Regions from separate parts of the Saccharopolyspora halophila genome, predicted to be linked through region 1. Evidence: riboswitches for the same ligand, from Rfam matches in the RefSeq annotation. Region 1 holds a riboswitch; the other holds the start of a gene.
The links. A riboswitch is a leader RNA that binds a small molecule or an ion and turns the genes downstream of it on or off. The one in region 1 is predicted to bind cobalamin.
Positions count from the first base shown of each region.

Region 2: it holds a riboswitch for cobalamin, as region 1 does, so the genes downstream of both, ABD289_RS19275 (putative cobaltochelatase) here and ABD289_RS14720 (ABC transporter substrate-binding protein) in region 1, are expected to answer to the same signal.

Region 1 covers NZ_BAAARA010000008.1:445,240-452,930, forward strand. The annotation lists gene ABD289_RS14700 (carbon starvation CstA family protein) at 1-1,409, opposite strand, end outside; gene ABD289_RS14705 (hypothetical protein) at 1,550-2,383, shown strand; gene ABD289_RS14710 (ABC transporter ATP-binding protein) at 2,633-3,451, opposite strand; gene ABD289_RS14715 (FecCD family ABC transporter permease) at 3,448-4,443, opposite strand; gene ABD289_RS14720 (ABC transporter substrate-binding protein) at 4,479-5,513, opposite strand; cobalamin riboswitch at 5,570-5,771, opposite strand; gene ABD289_RS14725 (alpha/beta fold hydrolase) at 5,901-6,857, shown strand; gene ABD289_RS14730 (hypothetical protein) at 7,100-7,303, opposite strand.
Region 2 covers NZ_BAAARA010000015.1:177,507-185,197, reverse strand. The annotation lists gene ABD289_RS19300 (LysR family transcriptional regulator) at 1-375, opposite strand, end outside; gene ABD289_RS19295 (MFS transporter) at 541-1,758, shown strand; gene ABD289_RS19290 (LysE family translocator) at 1,672-2,298, opposite strand; gene ABD289_RS19285 (S1 family peptidase) at 2,588-3,409, shown strand; gene ABD289_RS19280 (GNAT family N-acetyltransferase) at 3,507-3,986, shown strand; cobalamin riboswitch at 4,107-4,234, shown strand; gene ABD289_RS19275 (putative cobaltochelatase) at 4,285-6,351, shown strand; gene ABD289_RS19270 (MFS transporter) at 6,668-7,691, opposite strand, start outside.

The sequences.
Region 1 (7,691 bases):
GTCGTGCCGAACAGCTGCCACAGCGTGCCGAAGGCGAAGTCGCCGGGCATCAGCGCGACGCCCAGCGGCAGCAGCACCGCCAGGAAGCTCGCCGCGGTGATGTTGCGGGCCAGCGGCCGGATGTGCACCAGTTCGGCGATCTCCTGGATGATGTAGCGCTGCAACCGCACCGCGGTGTCCAGGCTGGTCGCGGCGAAGCTGATGACCACCAGCGACGCGAAGATCGTGCCCAGCCCCATCGGGATGCCCAGGTTCGTGGCGAAGTGCGCGACGCCGTCGACGAAGTAGCCGACCGCGCCGTCGGAGGCCGTGTCGAAGTCGGTGTAGAGCGAGTTCCACTCGCCCGCGGTCGCGGCCACGCCCGCGGTGCAGGCCAGGATCGCGCACAGCGCGAGCAGGCCCTCACCGGAGGACGCCAGGTAGCCCACGTAGCGGGCGTCGGCCTCGTTGTCCAGCTGCTTCGACGTCGTCCCGGAGCTGACCAGGCTGTGGAAGCCGGACACCGCGCCGCAGGCGATGGTGACGAACAGCAGCGGGAACCACGGCGGCGAGTCCGCGGGCACCTCGTTGACGGCGGGCGCGACGATGTAGTCCCAGCCGACGATGACGCCGATGATGATGACCGCCAGCGCCAGCACCATCTGCATCTGGTTGATGTAGTCGCGCGGCTGCAGCAGCATCCACACCGGAAGGCGCGAGGCGAAGAACGTGTAGGTGAAGATCAGCAGGATCCACAGCGTCTGGGCTTCCATGCCGATCGCCGCCGCGGGCGCGTCCAGCGTGATCGGCATGACCTGACCGATCGGGATGCTCAGGTAGATCAGCACCATCGCCAGCAGCGCGGGCACGATCGCCACGCTGCGCTTGCGGTAGACGTACTGCCCCACGCCGATCGCGAACGGCACGGTGAGCAGCACCGGCAGGACCGCTTCCGGGTTCGAGGTGAACAGGATCGCGATCACCACGGCGAACACCGCGTTGACCATCGTCACCAGGAAGAAGATGATCAGCAGGAACAGCGTCCGCGCGCGCGGTGTGATGATCTCGCTGGTCAGCGTGCCGATGCTCTGCGCCTTGTGGCGGACCGAGATCACCAGCGCGCCGAAGTCGTGCACACCGGCGGCGAAGATCGTGCCCAGCACGACCCACATCAGCGCCGGTCCCCAGCCCCAGAACACGGCGGTGGCCGGACCGACGATCGGCGCCGCGCCCGCCACCGAGATGAAGTGGTGGCTGAACACGATGTGCTTGTTCGTGGGGATGAAGTCGACGCCGTCCCGGAACGTGTGGGCGGGCGTGGTGAAGCTCGGATCGAGCGCGTAGACCCGTTTGGCCAAGTAGGCCGAGTAGTAGCGGTAGGCTAGCGCGAGTGCCGCGAGTGCGGTTGCCAGCACGACGACTGCGGGCATGGGGTTCCTCGTATCGCACTGTAGGGTTCGGTTCCTCCGAGCGAGCCGTCGCGGAGCTGAGCCCGGCACGGGAATCCCGGAGAGACCGACTAAAGTTCGCGTCAGAACGTAGCAATTCACCCCGGCGTTACACAGGTGTCATGCGGGACGAAATGGTTGCGGCTTGGTCTCGGGCCTTCGCCGCCGAGATCCTCTGGGCGACTCCCGGTGCCGCGCGGGGCATGCCGGTCGTCCCCCTGACGTGGCTCGCCGACCGCACACCGTGCGCGGCGGTTCCACTGTCCCAGCTGGACGATCTCGACGCACTGCCGGACCGCGCCGCGTTCGTCGTGCGCGAGCCGTCGAGGACGCTGGTCGCCACCGGCGACGTCGAAGTGCGGTGGGATCTCGAGGGCGAGGAGTTCGTCGAGCACCTGCTCCCGCAGGAGATCGCGAAGCATCCGCCCACCCGGCTGCGCGCGGACAGCCTGCTCGACCGCAGGGAGAACTGGTGGTGGGTGCCGCGCGCCCTGGTCACGCTCACGACCTTCGGTCAGGTGCGCGCACTGCCCGCCCGCGCGAATCCCGGCGACGCGATGTTGGTTCGGCCTTCCCGCGATCCCGAGCACCCGGCGAACGAACCGCAGGCCACTGTGGTCACCGCCGCCCGCTGGCCGGAGCCGGGACAGGACTCGCGGGTGGAGCTGTGGCCCCGCGACGGCGCCTCGCTCGAGGGCGACGGTGAGCCCGCCTACGTGCTGGGGCACCGCAACAGCCCGGATTTCGAGCGCTGGGAGCGCTGGTATCGCGGCGGAACCCTGCACGGCGAGGTCCTGCACGTGCTGGCCGGTGACGGCGGTCCGCGTCCTGGCGACGAGGAACCCGGTTCGGCCGAGCCGTTCGGCCTGCTGGAGCGGTTCGCACGGCACCGGCGCGTGGCCAAGGACTGCAAGGCCGGGATCGCCACCGTGGAGAACCGCCGGGCCCAGCCCTGAGCTCGACTCCGCCGGGAATCAACCCGCACCGCCGCGGGTCTCAGCGGACTCGGTGGCGAGCACGTCGCGACGCCGTTTCGCGGCCTCCATCAGGAGCTGCGGGCGGAGTCGCAGAGCTGCTCCCCCCGGCCCGGGCGAAGAGCTCCGGAGCTAGAGGAGGATCCGCTCGGGCGGGTGAGGATTGACAGTTTTGCCTAAAACTGTGCGGACATTTCGGGCGCCGTGAGCTTGCAGTTCTAGGCAGAACTGTCACGAGCCTGCTCGGGCACCGCTGCGCGCATCGTCGAGTCGCGCCCGGGCCCCGGTGCGGAGGAAGCGGACGTGCGGGTGGCCCTCGGGCTCCTGGGTGACCTCGGCGCGCACGCCGTAGACCTGCTCGATCAGGGGCTCGGTGAGCACCTCGGACGGTTCGCCCGCCGCGACCACCGAGCCCTGCTGCAGCACCACGATCCGCTCGCAGAACATCGCCGCCAGGTTCAGGTCGTGCAGCGCGACCACGGTGGTCAGCGGCAGCTCGACCAGCAGCTCGAGCAGTTCGAGCTGGTGCTGGACGTCCAAGTGGTTGGTCGGTTCGTCCAGCAGCAGCTCGCGGGGTTGCTGGGCCAGGGCGCGGGCGATCTGGACCCGCTGGCGCTCACCGCCGGACAGCGTCTGCCACCGCTGATCCACCTTGCCGGTCAGACCGGTGCGCTCCAGCGCGGCGCGAACCGCTTCGGCGTCCTCGGCGCTCGCCTGCTGCCAGGCCTTGCGGTGCGGGATGCGGCCCAGCCGCACCACGTCCCGCACCGTCAGCGGGACCTGCGTGTCGGTGTTCTGCTCGACCACGGCCACCCGCCGCGCCAGCGTGCGGCGGTCCACCCCGGAGAGCTCGCGCCCGTCGAGGGTGACCACGCCCGTGCTGGGGTTGAGCAGTCCGGCCAGCAACCGCAGCAGCGTCGACTTCCCCGACCCGTTGGGCCCGAGCAGGCCTACGGTCTCGCCTTCGCGCGGGGCGATGCTGACGCCGTCGACCACCGGCTTCCCGCCGAGCGCCCGGGAGACCCGGTTCGCCGCGAGTCCTTCGCTCATCGCGTCTCCCTCGCGCGGTAGAGGATCAGCACGAACGCGGGCACGCCGATCAGCGCGGTCATGACTCCCACCGGGATCTCCTGCGGGTCCAGAACGGTGCGGCTGAGCGTGTCGACCCACACCAGGAAGATCGCACCGGACAACGCCGTCGCCGGTAGCAGCCGCGCGTGGCCGGGACCGGACAGGGCGCGGGTGGCGTGCGGCAGCACCAGGCCGACGAACCCGATCGCTCCCGAGGAGCTCACCAGCACCGCGGTCAGCAGCGCGGTCACGCACAGCAGCACCAGCCGCGTGCGGGCCACCCGCACGCCGAGCGTGGCAGCGGCGTCCTCGCCGAAGGCGAACGCGTCCAGCGCACGCGCGTGACCGGCGCACACCAGCATGGTCAGCACCAGCGCCCCCGCGCACAACCCGACCTCGGTCCAGCTGGAGTTGCTCAGCGAGCCCAGCAGCCAGAACAGCACGGCGCGGGTGGTGTTCGCGTCGGCGGAGGTGAGCACGATGAACGAGGTCAGCGCCGAGAACAGCTGCATCGCGGCGACGCCGGAGAGCACCACGCGATCGGTGGTTCCGCCGAGCACGTGGCTCAACCACAGCACCAGCGCGAACGAGAACAGCGCACCGCCGAACGCGCCCGTCGACAGCGACAGCGCGCCGCCGCCCACCCCGAGCACGATCACCAGCACCGCACCGGTGGAGGCCCCCGAGGACACACCCAGCACGAACGGGTCGGCCAGCGGGTTGCGCAGCAACGACTGCATGATCGCCCCGCAGACCGCCAGCCCGGCGCCGCAGATCGCGGCCAGCAGCGTGCGCGGCAGCCGCAGGTTCCACACGATGCCCTCGCGGATCAGCGACAGCTCCGAGGCCGCGAGGCCGAGCCGGTCGGCGACCACCGCCCACACATCACCGACCCGCAGCTGCGCGGGGCCGATCGTGATCGCCACGGCGATCGACAGCAGCAGCGCAACGATGCCGCCGACCAGCAGCAGCGGTAACCGGAAGTGGTCGCGCACGTGCGCGGCCCTCACTCGGACAGCCGGAATTCGCGCAGCTTGGCGGCCACCTTCTCCGCCCCGGTGACCGTGCGGATGGTCGGGTTCATCGCCTGTCCGCTCAAGGTGACGTAGCGCTTCTCGCGGACGGCGGTCATGTTCCGCGTGACCGGGTGCGATTCCAGGAACTCGATCTTCGCGCGGGCGGATTCCGCGGTCTGCGAGTCGCGGGTCAGGTCGCCCAGCACCAGCGCGTCCGGATCGCGCTCAGCCACGACCTCCCAGTTGATCTGCGGCCACTCCGCGCGGGTGTCGTCGAACGCGTTCTCGGCGCCGAGCTCCCTGGTGATGATGCCGGGCGCTCCGCAGCAGCCCGCGATGTAGGGCGATTCGGAGTTGGCGAACCAGTACGCCACGGATGTGTCGGGAGCTGCGAGCTCGCGGGTGGCGCGGTCCATCCGGCCGCGCAGCTCGGCGACCAGCCGCTCGCCCCGGTCCTCGACGCCGAAGAGCCGGGCGAGGTCGCGCACCTCGTCGTAGATCAGTTCCATGGTCAGCGGCTCGTTCCGGCGCCCGTCGCCCGAGCCGCTGTTGTCCTTGACGCAGTCGGCCGGGGACAGGTAGCTCGGCACGCCCAGCTCGGCGAACTGCTCGCGCGTGGCGACACCGCCGGTGCCCAGCGTGGATTCGAAGGAGGCCGTGACCAGGTCCGGTTCGGCGGCCAGCACCGACTCGTAGGAGGGCCGGTCATCGGCGAGCCGGGGAACGCCCTCGTTGGCCGCGGCCAGGTCTTCGGGAAGCGGATCGGTCCACATCGCGGTGCCGGCGATGCGGTCGGCCAGCCCGAGCGCGAGCAGGATCTCCGTGCTGCCCTGGTTCAGCGAGACGACCCGCCGCGGCGGCGCCTCGACCTCGGTGCGCTGGCCGCAGTTGTCGACGACCTGCGGGAATCCGGGTGCGGAGCGCTGCCGTTCCTCGCTCCCGGCACCCGCGCCGCAGCCGGCGAGCGGGACGAGCAGTCCGAGGACGAGCGGTAAGGCAAGACGATGCCAAGCGATCAAGCGCACGAACGTTCCTTCGCGTCAGGGCTCTGCACGCGGAGCCCGGTTGCCATGGCAAACCCGGATCGAGCCGGGGGCCAGCAGGTCTTCGGACTCGGGGTCTTCCGGACGGAACGCCTTCCCAGGGCTGCGATCCGCGACGATCTCGGATCCCCAGTGGCCTCGTGCTCCGCCGTCCCCCACACCGCTGCGCGTCAGTTCCGGATTCGCACCGGATTCCCTGTTCACGGGGTACGTGAATCGGCTGGCTTCGCGAAGTTATCACACGGCCGTGCAGGTTGATCGTCTTTGTGACCTGCCCCGCCGTTGGCTCCGTCGGCGAAATACACCATTTCCGAACACGTTCGGCGTTGTGCTAACTACGATCGGTGACGACGTCGACCTGGAGGAGAGATGACGAAGCGAGCACGTCGCCAATGGGTGCTGGGACTCACCGCGGCGGTACTCGCCGCAGCCGTGATCGGAGCGTTCGCGCTGCGGACGCCCGCACCGATCGGGCACTGGAACAGCGCGGAGGGGCGTGCCGAGTTCCTGGCGGCCTACGACGCGGCGATGACCGACCTGCCCCGGCCCGCTGAAGTGCGCGACGTGCGAACGGACTTCGGCTTCGTCCGCGTCTACCGCTTCGACGGAGCGGGCGGCGAACCGCTCGTCCTGCTCCCGGGACGAGCGGCGGCCTCCCCGGTGTGGGCCGACAACCTGCCCTCGCTGCTGCGCATCGGCGACGTCTACACCGTCGACCTGCTCGGCGAGCCCGGGCTGAGCGTGCAGGAAGCCCCGATCACCGACGAGGCCGATCAGGCCGCCTGGCTCGACCAGGTGCTGGCCCGACTGCCCGAGCAGCGGTTCCACCTGGTCGGCCTCTCGATCGGCGGGTGGACTGCGGCCAATCTCGCGATCCACCGGCCACAGCGCGTCGCCAGGGTCACCCTGATCGACCCGGTCTACACCTTCGACGACATCCCGCTCAGCACGGCGATCCGGGCGATCCCGGCGTCCGTGCCCTGGTTGCCGAAGTCCTGGCGGGACTCGTTCAACTCCTACACGGCAGGCGGCGCGCCGGTGCGGGACGTGCCGGTGGCCGACATGATCGAAGCGGGAATGCGCTACTACTCGATGCGCCTGCCCCAGCCCGCGCTGATCGAACCCGATGAGCTGCGCGGCTTGCGGATGCCGGTGCTGGCGCTGATCGCCGGACGGTCGGTCATGCACGATCCGGACACCGCTGTCGCCACGGCCACCGACGTTCTGGTCAACGGCACGGTCGAGGTGTTCCCGGACGCCTCGCACGCGGTCAACGGCGAGCGTCCGCGCGAGGTGGCCGATGCGATCGATCGTTTCGTCCGATAGGGGCCCTTCAGCGTGCGGCGGCAGCCGCACGCGGTGCGGGGCTCAGCTCGCACCGCCGCGCGGGTCCTCAGGCGCCTTCGGGCCAGGACAGCCGCAGCGCCGCGCAGGCCGCTGCTCGAGTCGCGCTCCCGCAGCCCGACGACGTCTGCGGCCCGGCACCGCCACGCAAACCCCGAGCTGAAACATCTCCCACGAGAAGGGCCGGTGCACCGCGCGATGCACCGGCCCTCGGCTTCTCCGGGTCAGATCAGCTGAAAGATGTCGAAGGCCCCGGACAGCTGGCCGATGACCGCGATGGTGGCCGCGAGCGCCCCGAGCGCCGCCACCGTCAGCACTGCCATGACGACCAGGTACACGAGCGCCCTGACCGGCTTCGGCAGCTTGGCCACCGAATCGAAGTCGGGCAGCGTGAAGTGTGGTTCCTTACCGATCCCTGGTGCGGACATCCTGACTCCCCCGTCCTTGTCAGTTCTCTCGAACAGTTGCTTCTGATCGAGAGACGGAGCGCAACCCCAGCCAGTTGCGCCGTTTCGCATCACGAATTCGTCTCGGCTGGAAATCGATCAGATCGTCCAGCGCGGGCGACCCGCACGACTCCCGTCGGCCACCTCGGCCCGGCACCAATCATCCGCATCGAAGCCGTTGATCGCGAGCCGACCTGAAGAGGTGATCGCGCTTTGAACTCGGATCGTTACTCCGCGGGCCACCGGGCCCGGGCGGACGGACGACGCTGGTAGATCACGGTGTGGCACCGTTGGAACACCGAGCGACCAGATCAATTTTCTCACACGTGCCACTTCGATCTTCACTCGGGTCGGACAAGAGCGACACCGC
Region 2 (7,691 bases), on a different contig from region 1:
CAGCGCGACGAGCCGGAGATCGATCTCGGGATGCGCCCTGCGGAACGCCTGCACGGCTGCCGGGGTGAGTTCGGCCGAACCGTGCCCCATCACTCCGACGCGCAGCGTCCCGGGGGCGGCGCGGACGGCGTCGGTGACGTCGGCACGGGCGGCCTCGGCCGCGGTCAGCAGCGACCGCGCGTGCCGGACGAGCCGGTGGCCTGCCGGGGTGAGCCGCACCGGGGCGCGCTCCAGCAGGGTCACCCCGAGCTCGCGCTCCAGGTGCTTGATGTGCTCGGTGACCGTCGCCTTGGACAGGAACGTCCGTTCGGCGGCGCGTCCGAAGTGCTCCTCGTCGGCCACCGCGAGCAGCGTCTCCAATCGCCGCAGGTCCATGCCCGCAACGTACGACCGCGCAGGCCCCGTGGCCAGCGAAAGAGATGTGCTCCATCCGGCAGCGCGCGGTGAAACGATCACGGCGAGGTGGAGATCACCTCCCGCGTTCGGGAAATCCGAACGAGGCCTGCCGCGCGTACCGCCGCGAGCAGTAGAACCTGAGCTGTGCGAAAGATCTGGGTTCCCGCTGCGCTGTTGATGGCCGCCGCCGGGTGGGGCGCGAATCAGTTCTCGCCGCTGCTCGGCGCGTACCAGCGCGAGCTCGGGTTGAGCGCGTCGGTGACGACCGGCCTGCTGGCGGTCTACGTCGTCGGTCTGGTGCCGGGCCTGCTGTTCGGCGGGCCGCTCGCCGACCGCCGGGGTCGCAAGCCCGTGGTGTGCTGGGCGATCGTGCTCAACGCGGTGGCGACCGCGGCGCTGATGCTCGGCGCGCACCAGGTGCCCTGGCTGGCCGTCGGCCGGGTGCTGGTGGGGCTGAGCACGGGTGCTGTGCTGGCCGCGGGTGCCGCCTGGGTGCGCGAGCTCTCGCATCCGCCGTTCGGCGCCGCGAGCGAGGACGGGGCCGGTGCGCGCCGGGCCGGGGCGCTGCTGGCGGCCGGGTTCAGCATCAGCGCCTTCGTCTCCGCGCTGATCGCGACGTTGGGCCCGGTACCACTGGTCAGCGCCTATCTGCCGCACCTGCTGCTGTGCGCGGTGACGCTGCCACCGGCGCTGTGCTGCCCGGAGACTCGGGTGCGCCCGGAGGGACCCGCGCAGCGCGGGCGCGCTATCCGGGATCCGAGGTTCCGGCGCGCCGTCGCGCCGGTGGCGCCGTGGGTGTTCGCCACCCCGCCGGTGGCGTTCGCCGTGCTGCCCGGCCTGGTCACCGCGCACGCCCCGGGATTCCAGGTGATCTACGCGGGCGTGGTCACGTTGTTCGCGCCCGGACTGGGCGCGCTGGTGCAGCCGCTGGCCCGGCGGCTCGCTCGGCGGGGGGCGCGCGTCACGGCGGTGATCGGGATGACGAGCTGCGCCGCCGGGATGGCGCTCGCGGCGGTCGCCGGTTGGCTGGTCTCGCCGTGGGTGGGACTGCTCGCCGCGTTCCTGCTCGGCGTCTCCTACGGCTTCACCTCGACCTACTGCTTGACCATGGTCGGCCGCATCGCCGGTCCGGCCGAGCTGGCCGGGCTGACCGCGGTGATGTGGGTGCTCGCCTACCTGGGCTTCTTCACGCCGTTCGTGATCAGCCTGCTATCGGGGGTGGTGTCCGCGCCGACCGTGCTGCTGGTGCTGGCCGGGCTGGCCCTGCTGACGCTGCTAGCTCGCGAGCAGTCCCACGGAGATGGTCAGGAACGCCGTCGCGCTGAGCGCGTCCAGCGACTGCGCGACTCGGGGGTGCTGTAGCCGGTCGGCGATCTTGGCGGCGGTCAGCACGATGGTGACCTCCCAGACCGCGGCCAGCGCCAGGAACACGATGCCCAGGAAGACCAGCTGCAGCGTCGGGTTCGTCGCGATGCCGACGAACTGCGGCAGGAACGCGAGGCTGAACAGCAGCATCTTCGGGTTCGTCAGGTTGCTCAGCAGCCCGCGCACGAACGGGTTCGCGGAGTCCGCGGGCGGCGTGTTGAGCGTTCCGGATTCCTTCCTGGTCAGCCACAACCCGCGCAGGATCATCCCGGCCAGGTAGATCAGGTACCCGGCGCCGATCCACTTGAGCACCTCCATCACCTGCGGGGTGCTCGACAGCAGCGCGCCGAGCCCGCAGATCACCGCGGTGACCTGCAACGCGCTCGCGCTGTGGATGCCGACCAGCGCCAGCAGCCCCGCTCGGCGCCCCGCGTTCAACGAGGTGCGCAGCAGGAGGAACGCGTCGACTCCCGGCGTGACGATGACGACCGCACTCGCCACCAGGAAGGCGGGCAACGTGGTCGGGTCCAGGAGCACAGCGGTTTCCTCCTTCGCTGCGACGCGCGTCAACGCGTCGCTAGAGCGGGTGAAGATCTTCATCCGGCTGGTGGAGATCTGCGGATCACGCGATCTACGCAGATCGGGCCCGCGTCGATGCGGGGCGGATGAGCGGCCGCGTCGCGCGGCCAGGTCGGAAAAATTTCGTTCGGAAGTCGATTTTAACGAAAAGATTTCCTGACAGGCTGTGAGTTGCGCCTCGTGATGTTTCGGTGTGCGGGTGACTACGGTGTGCGCTCGGCAAGATCGGCGATGACTGGAGGTCGATGTGGGGCGGCACACCGGAGGCAGCAAGGCGGCCCGCTCGCTGCGGCGAATGGCCGTGGCCGGAGCGGTCACCGCACTGGCGAGCACCAACCCGCTGGCCAACGCGGAACCGTCCGAGCAGGCCCAGCCCCGCGTCCTCGGCGGTACCTCCTCCAGCACCGATGCCGCGCCATGGGCGGTGGCGCTGACCGACACCTACGGCAACCACTTCTGCGGCGGAACCCTGGTCTCCGCCGGTGAGGTGGTCACCGCCGCGCACTGCGCCGTCGACCCGCTCACCGGTGCGCAGCGCTCGGCGGAGGACATCCAGGTCGTCGCCGGACGCACCGACCTCCGCTCCACGCAGGGCACGGTCGGATCGGTGCAGGACGTGTGGGTGCACCCCGAGTACCGCGACATCACCAGCGGGGACGACCTCGCCGTGCTGAGCCTGTCCGAGCCGATGCCGCAGCGGCCGCTGCCGATGGTCGAACCCGGTGACACCGAGGCCTACGCGCCGGGCACCACGGCCCGGGTCTACGGCTGGGGTCGCACCAGCGAGAACGGTCCGTCCTCGGACACGCTGCGCTCGGTGGACGTGCCGATCAACGCCGACGACTCCTGCAAGTCCGCCTACGCCAACTACGACGAGCGCAGCATGTTCTGCGCCGGTTATCCCGAGGGCGGCAAGGACGCCTGCGCGGGCGACTCCGGCGGTCCCATCGTGGCCGACGGCAAGCTCATCGGCGTGGTGTCCTACGGGACCGGATGCGGCCGACCCGGTACGCCGGGCGTCTACACCAGGCTGGCCAACTACGTGCCGCTGGCCAACGACCTGCCATGACAGCGGCCGCGCCGCACCGAACGGGTGTAGTGGCGCAGACAACTCCGGCCGCCCGCTAATGCCGACCTAGCGCAGCGGCTGTGATATCCAGGTAAGGGTGACCCTCCAGCCGCTCGCAGCCGCCGTCCACCGCGCCTACACCGCGGACCTCGATGCCGCGGACTTCTACCGCATGTTGCGCCTCCGCGTGGACGTCTTCGTGGTCGAGCAGGAGTGCGCCTATTCCGAGTTGGACGGGCGCGATCTCGAGGACTCGACCCGGCACTTCTGGATCGACAGCGCCGACGGCTACGTCCTCGGCTACCTGCGCCTGCTGGAGGACCCGGACGGCGCCTACCGCATCGGCCGGGTCTGCACCGCCAAGAGCGCGCGCCGCATGGGACTCGGTCGCAAGCTGATGCGCGCCGCGGTCGCCGAGGTGCAGAACTTCCCGGCCACGCTCTCCGCCCAGACCTACGCCAAGGACTTCTACGCCTCCTTCGGGTTCGTCGAGGAAGGCGAGGAGTACCTCGAGGACGGCATCCCGCACATCGGCATGCGCCGCGAACCCCGCCGCGCCCACGCCGTCGCGCGCTGACGGCGTGCCCCCGAGGACTCCTGCCCCGGCCGAATGAGTCGGTGATCTCACGTCCCTGGAGGTTGGGGACGTGATCCGCGTCTGGAACGATATGCGTTGATCCGAATGCAAGGGGCGTGCCAGGAAGCCGGTGGGAGTCCGGCACGGTCGGCGCCACTGTGACCGGGAAGCGGCACTCCACGACGAGCCACCGGGGATGACCTGGGAAGGCCGGAGTGCGCCGCGGCGATCCGGGAGTCAGGACACTGCGGCCCCTTGTTCCCGCCGCCGGGGCGTCCGCACCCCGAGGAAGGAACACATGTCTGCCCCTCGCTTCCCCTTCTCCGCCGTGGTCGGCCAAGACGACCTGCAGCTGGCGTTGCTGCTCAACGCGGTGCACCCGCGCATCGGCGGTGTTCTCGTGCGCGGCGAGAAGGGCACCGCCAAGTCGACCGTCGTGCGCGCGCTCGCTTCGCTGCTGCCCGCGCTGGACGTCGTCGACGGCTGCCGCTTCGGCTGCGACCCGCGTGAACCCGACCCGGACTGCCCGGACGCCCCGCACGGACAGACCGCCACGCAGCGCCCCGCGCAGCTGGTCGAGCTGCCGGTGGGCGCCACCGAGGACCGGTTGATCGGCTCGCTGGACCTCGAACGCGCGCTGACCGAGGGCGTGAAGGCGTTCCAGCCTGGCTTGCTGGCCGGGGCGCACCGCGGCGTGCTCTACGTCGACGAGGCCAACCTGCTGCACGACCACCTGGTCGACCTGCTGCTCGACGCCGCCGCGATGGGGCGCGCGCACATCGAGCGCGACGGCGTCTCCGTTTCGCACGCCGCGTCGTTCCTGCTGGTCGGGACGATGAACCCGGAGGAGGGCGAGCTGCGTCCGCAGCTGCTCGACCGGTTCGGCCTGACCGTGCAGGTGGCCGCCTCCCGCGAGGTCGAGACCCGCACCGAGGTGGTGCGCCGCAGGCTGGCCTTCGAGGCCGATCCGGCCGGGTTCGCCGCCCAGTACGCGGACGCCGACGCCGAGCTCGCCAAGCGGATCGTCGCGGCTCGCGAGCGCGTCGAGTCGGTCGTGCTGCCCGCCTCCGAGGTGCGTCGGATCTCCGCGCTGTGCGCGTCGTTCGACGTCGACGGGATGCGCGCGGACCTGGTGCTGGCGCGCACCGCGATCGCGCACGCCGCCTGGCGCGGCGCCGAGGCCGTCACCGAGGAGGACGTGGAGGCCGGCGCCCGGCTGGCTCTGCCGCACCGGCGCCGCCGCGACCCCTTCGACGAACCGGGCATGGCCGAGGACCAGCTGCAGCAGGCCATGCAGGACGCCGCCGAGCAGGCCGAATCCGAGTCCGGACCGGACAACGACCCGGACCCGGACAACGACCCCGACGACGATCCGGATGGTGGGCCCGACGGCGGTCCCGGTGGTGGTCAGCCGCATGACGAGCCCACCGACGGGCCCTCGGGCGGCGCGGCGCAGCCGGACTCAGATGAGGAGCCCTCCGGCGGGTCCGGGCAGTCCGACAAGGCCCCCGCCGCACCCGCGCCGTCGTTCCAGGCGCGCCTGCTGGAGGTGCCCGGAGTGGGAGAGGGAGCCCCCGGGCGCCGATCCCGCGCGCGCTCGCGCACCGGCAAGACCACGCGCGCGTCCACTGCGGACGGGCACGGGATGCACCTGACCGCGACGCTGGCGGCCGCCGCGCCGCACCAGGTGGCCCGCGGCCGCTCCGGTCCGGGACTGGTGCTGCGCTCCGAGGACGTGCGCAAGGCGGTCCGGGAAGGACGCGAGGGCAACCTCGTGCTGTTCGCGGTGGACGCCTCGGGTTCGATGGCCGCCAAGGAGCGCATGTCGGCGGTCAGCGGTGCCGTGATGTCGTTGCTGCGGGACGCCTACCAGCGGCGCGACAAGGTCGGCGTGATCACCTTCCGCGGCGACGCGGCGGAGCTGACGTTGCCGCCGACGTCCTCGGTGGACGTCGCGGCCGCGCGGTTGCGACGGATGCGCACTGGTGGCCGGACGCCGCTGGCCGACGGTCTGCTGCGCGCCCGCAAGGTCGTGCAGACCGAGCGCACCCGCGATCCGCAGCGCCGCGCGCTGGTGGTGCTGCTCACCGATGGAAAGGCCACGGTGCCAGCGCAAACCGGTCAAACCGGGACCAAGCGCTCGCAGCAGGCCGTCGACGACGCGTTGCGCGCAGCGGGCACGCTCGCCGGTGTCGGCGCCGCCTCGGTGGTCGTGGACTGCGAGAGCGGGCCGGTCAAGCTCGGCCTCGCGCCGCGGGTGGCGGCCGCGCTCGGCGGTCCCTGCCTGCGGCTGGAGGAGCTGTCCGCCGAGCACGTGGCCGGCGTGGTCCGCGCCGCCAGCGGCGACAGCGGTTTGGCCGCTTGATCTCGGTTCGATTACGAGATTCAACCTGACGAGTACTCACGCGTCGGTCGGATTGGTACGGTGGCGCACGTCCACCTGACCCCCAGGGGTGGACCTCTAAAGTGCCCCGCGCTCCCAGCGACCCCCAGGCCGGTTGAGCGCGGGGCTCTTTCTTGTCGTTCTCGGGTCGTCCTGCTCGGCGGTGCGGGTGGCGAGCACCACTCCTGATGCAACTACCTGCCCGGCGTCCTGACCGTCCTCGCCACGTAGCCGCTCAGCAGCCGCGGGCGGTACCGGTCGCCGGGGAAGCGGCACCGCCGCTCGCCCTCGGTGGTCGTCAGGCCGGGGCCATCGTCCTCCGGTATCGGCGGCGGGCGTAGGTGGCCGTGATGACCAGGGGGATCGCGGTGGCTCCCGCGATGGTGAACAGCTCCGCGTAGCGGCCGTGGTCGGCCAGCGGGCCCGCCGCGGCGGAGGCCACGGCGCTGCCGAGGAACAGCGCGCTGGCGAACAGCGCCACCGCGGTTCCGCGGGCCTCCGGGGCCACCGAGGTCGCCCACGCCTGCAGCGATGAGTGCATGAACGACCAGCCACCGCCCAGCAGCAGCGCGGTGGTGATCACCGTGAGGACGTTGGTCTCCACCGCGACGACCGCGTAACCGGCGGCCATCGCCGTGCCGCCGATGGCGATCAGCCACCAGACGGCCAGCGTCGAGTTGATCGCCTTGACCAGGCGGGAGAACACCAGCACGCCGATGCCGTAGGCGCCGGTGGCCAGACCGGCCACGGCCACGTCCAGGCCCTCGTCGACCAGCGCCGAGGCCAGGAACGTCAGGACGCCGAGCAGCACCGCGCCCTCCACGAAGACCAGCGCGAACACCAGCAGCGCCCAGCGGTTGGTCAGCACCGAACCGAGGTGCGCGCGGATGCCGCTGACCTCGGCGCGGTCCGGCTCCGGCAGGCCGCCCAGCAGCACGGCGCAGACTGCGGCGAAGATCGCGGGCAGCGCGAACACGACGCGCCAGTCCAGCCAGTGCGCCAGCACTCCGGCGATCGCGGTGGCAGCGGCCGTGCCGACCGCTTGCGCGGCCATCAGATCCGACAGCGCGCTCTGTCGGTGCTGCGCGGAGACCGTGTCGCCGAGGTAGGTCAGGGTCGTCGGCACCACCGCGCCCATGAACGCGCCCGCCAGCACCCGGGCGAGCAGCAGCACCGCGATGTGCGGTGCGAACGTGGAGATCAGCCCGGTCGCGGCGGCGGCCGCCAGCGCGGTGCGCATCACCGGGATTCGGCCGAACCGGTCCGACAGCACGCCCCACACGGGTTGGGACAATCCGTAGGCCAGGAAGTAGCCGCTGGCC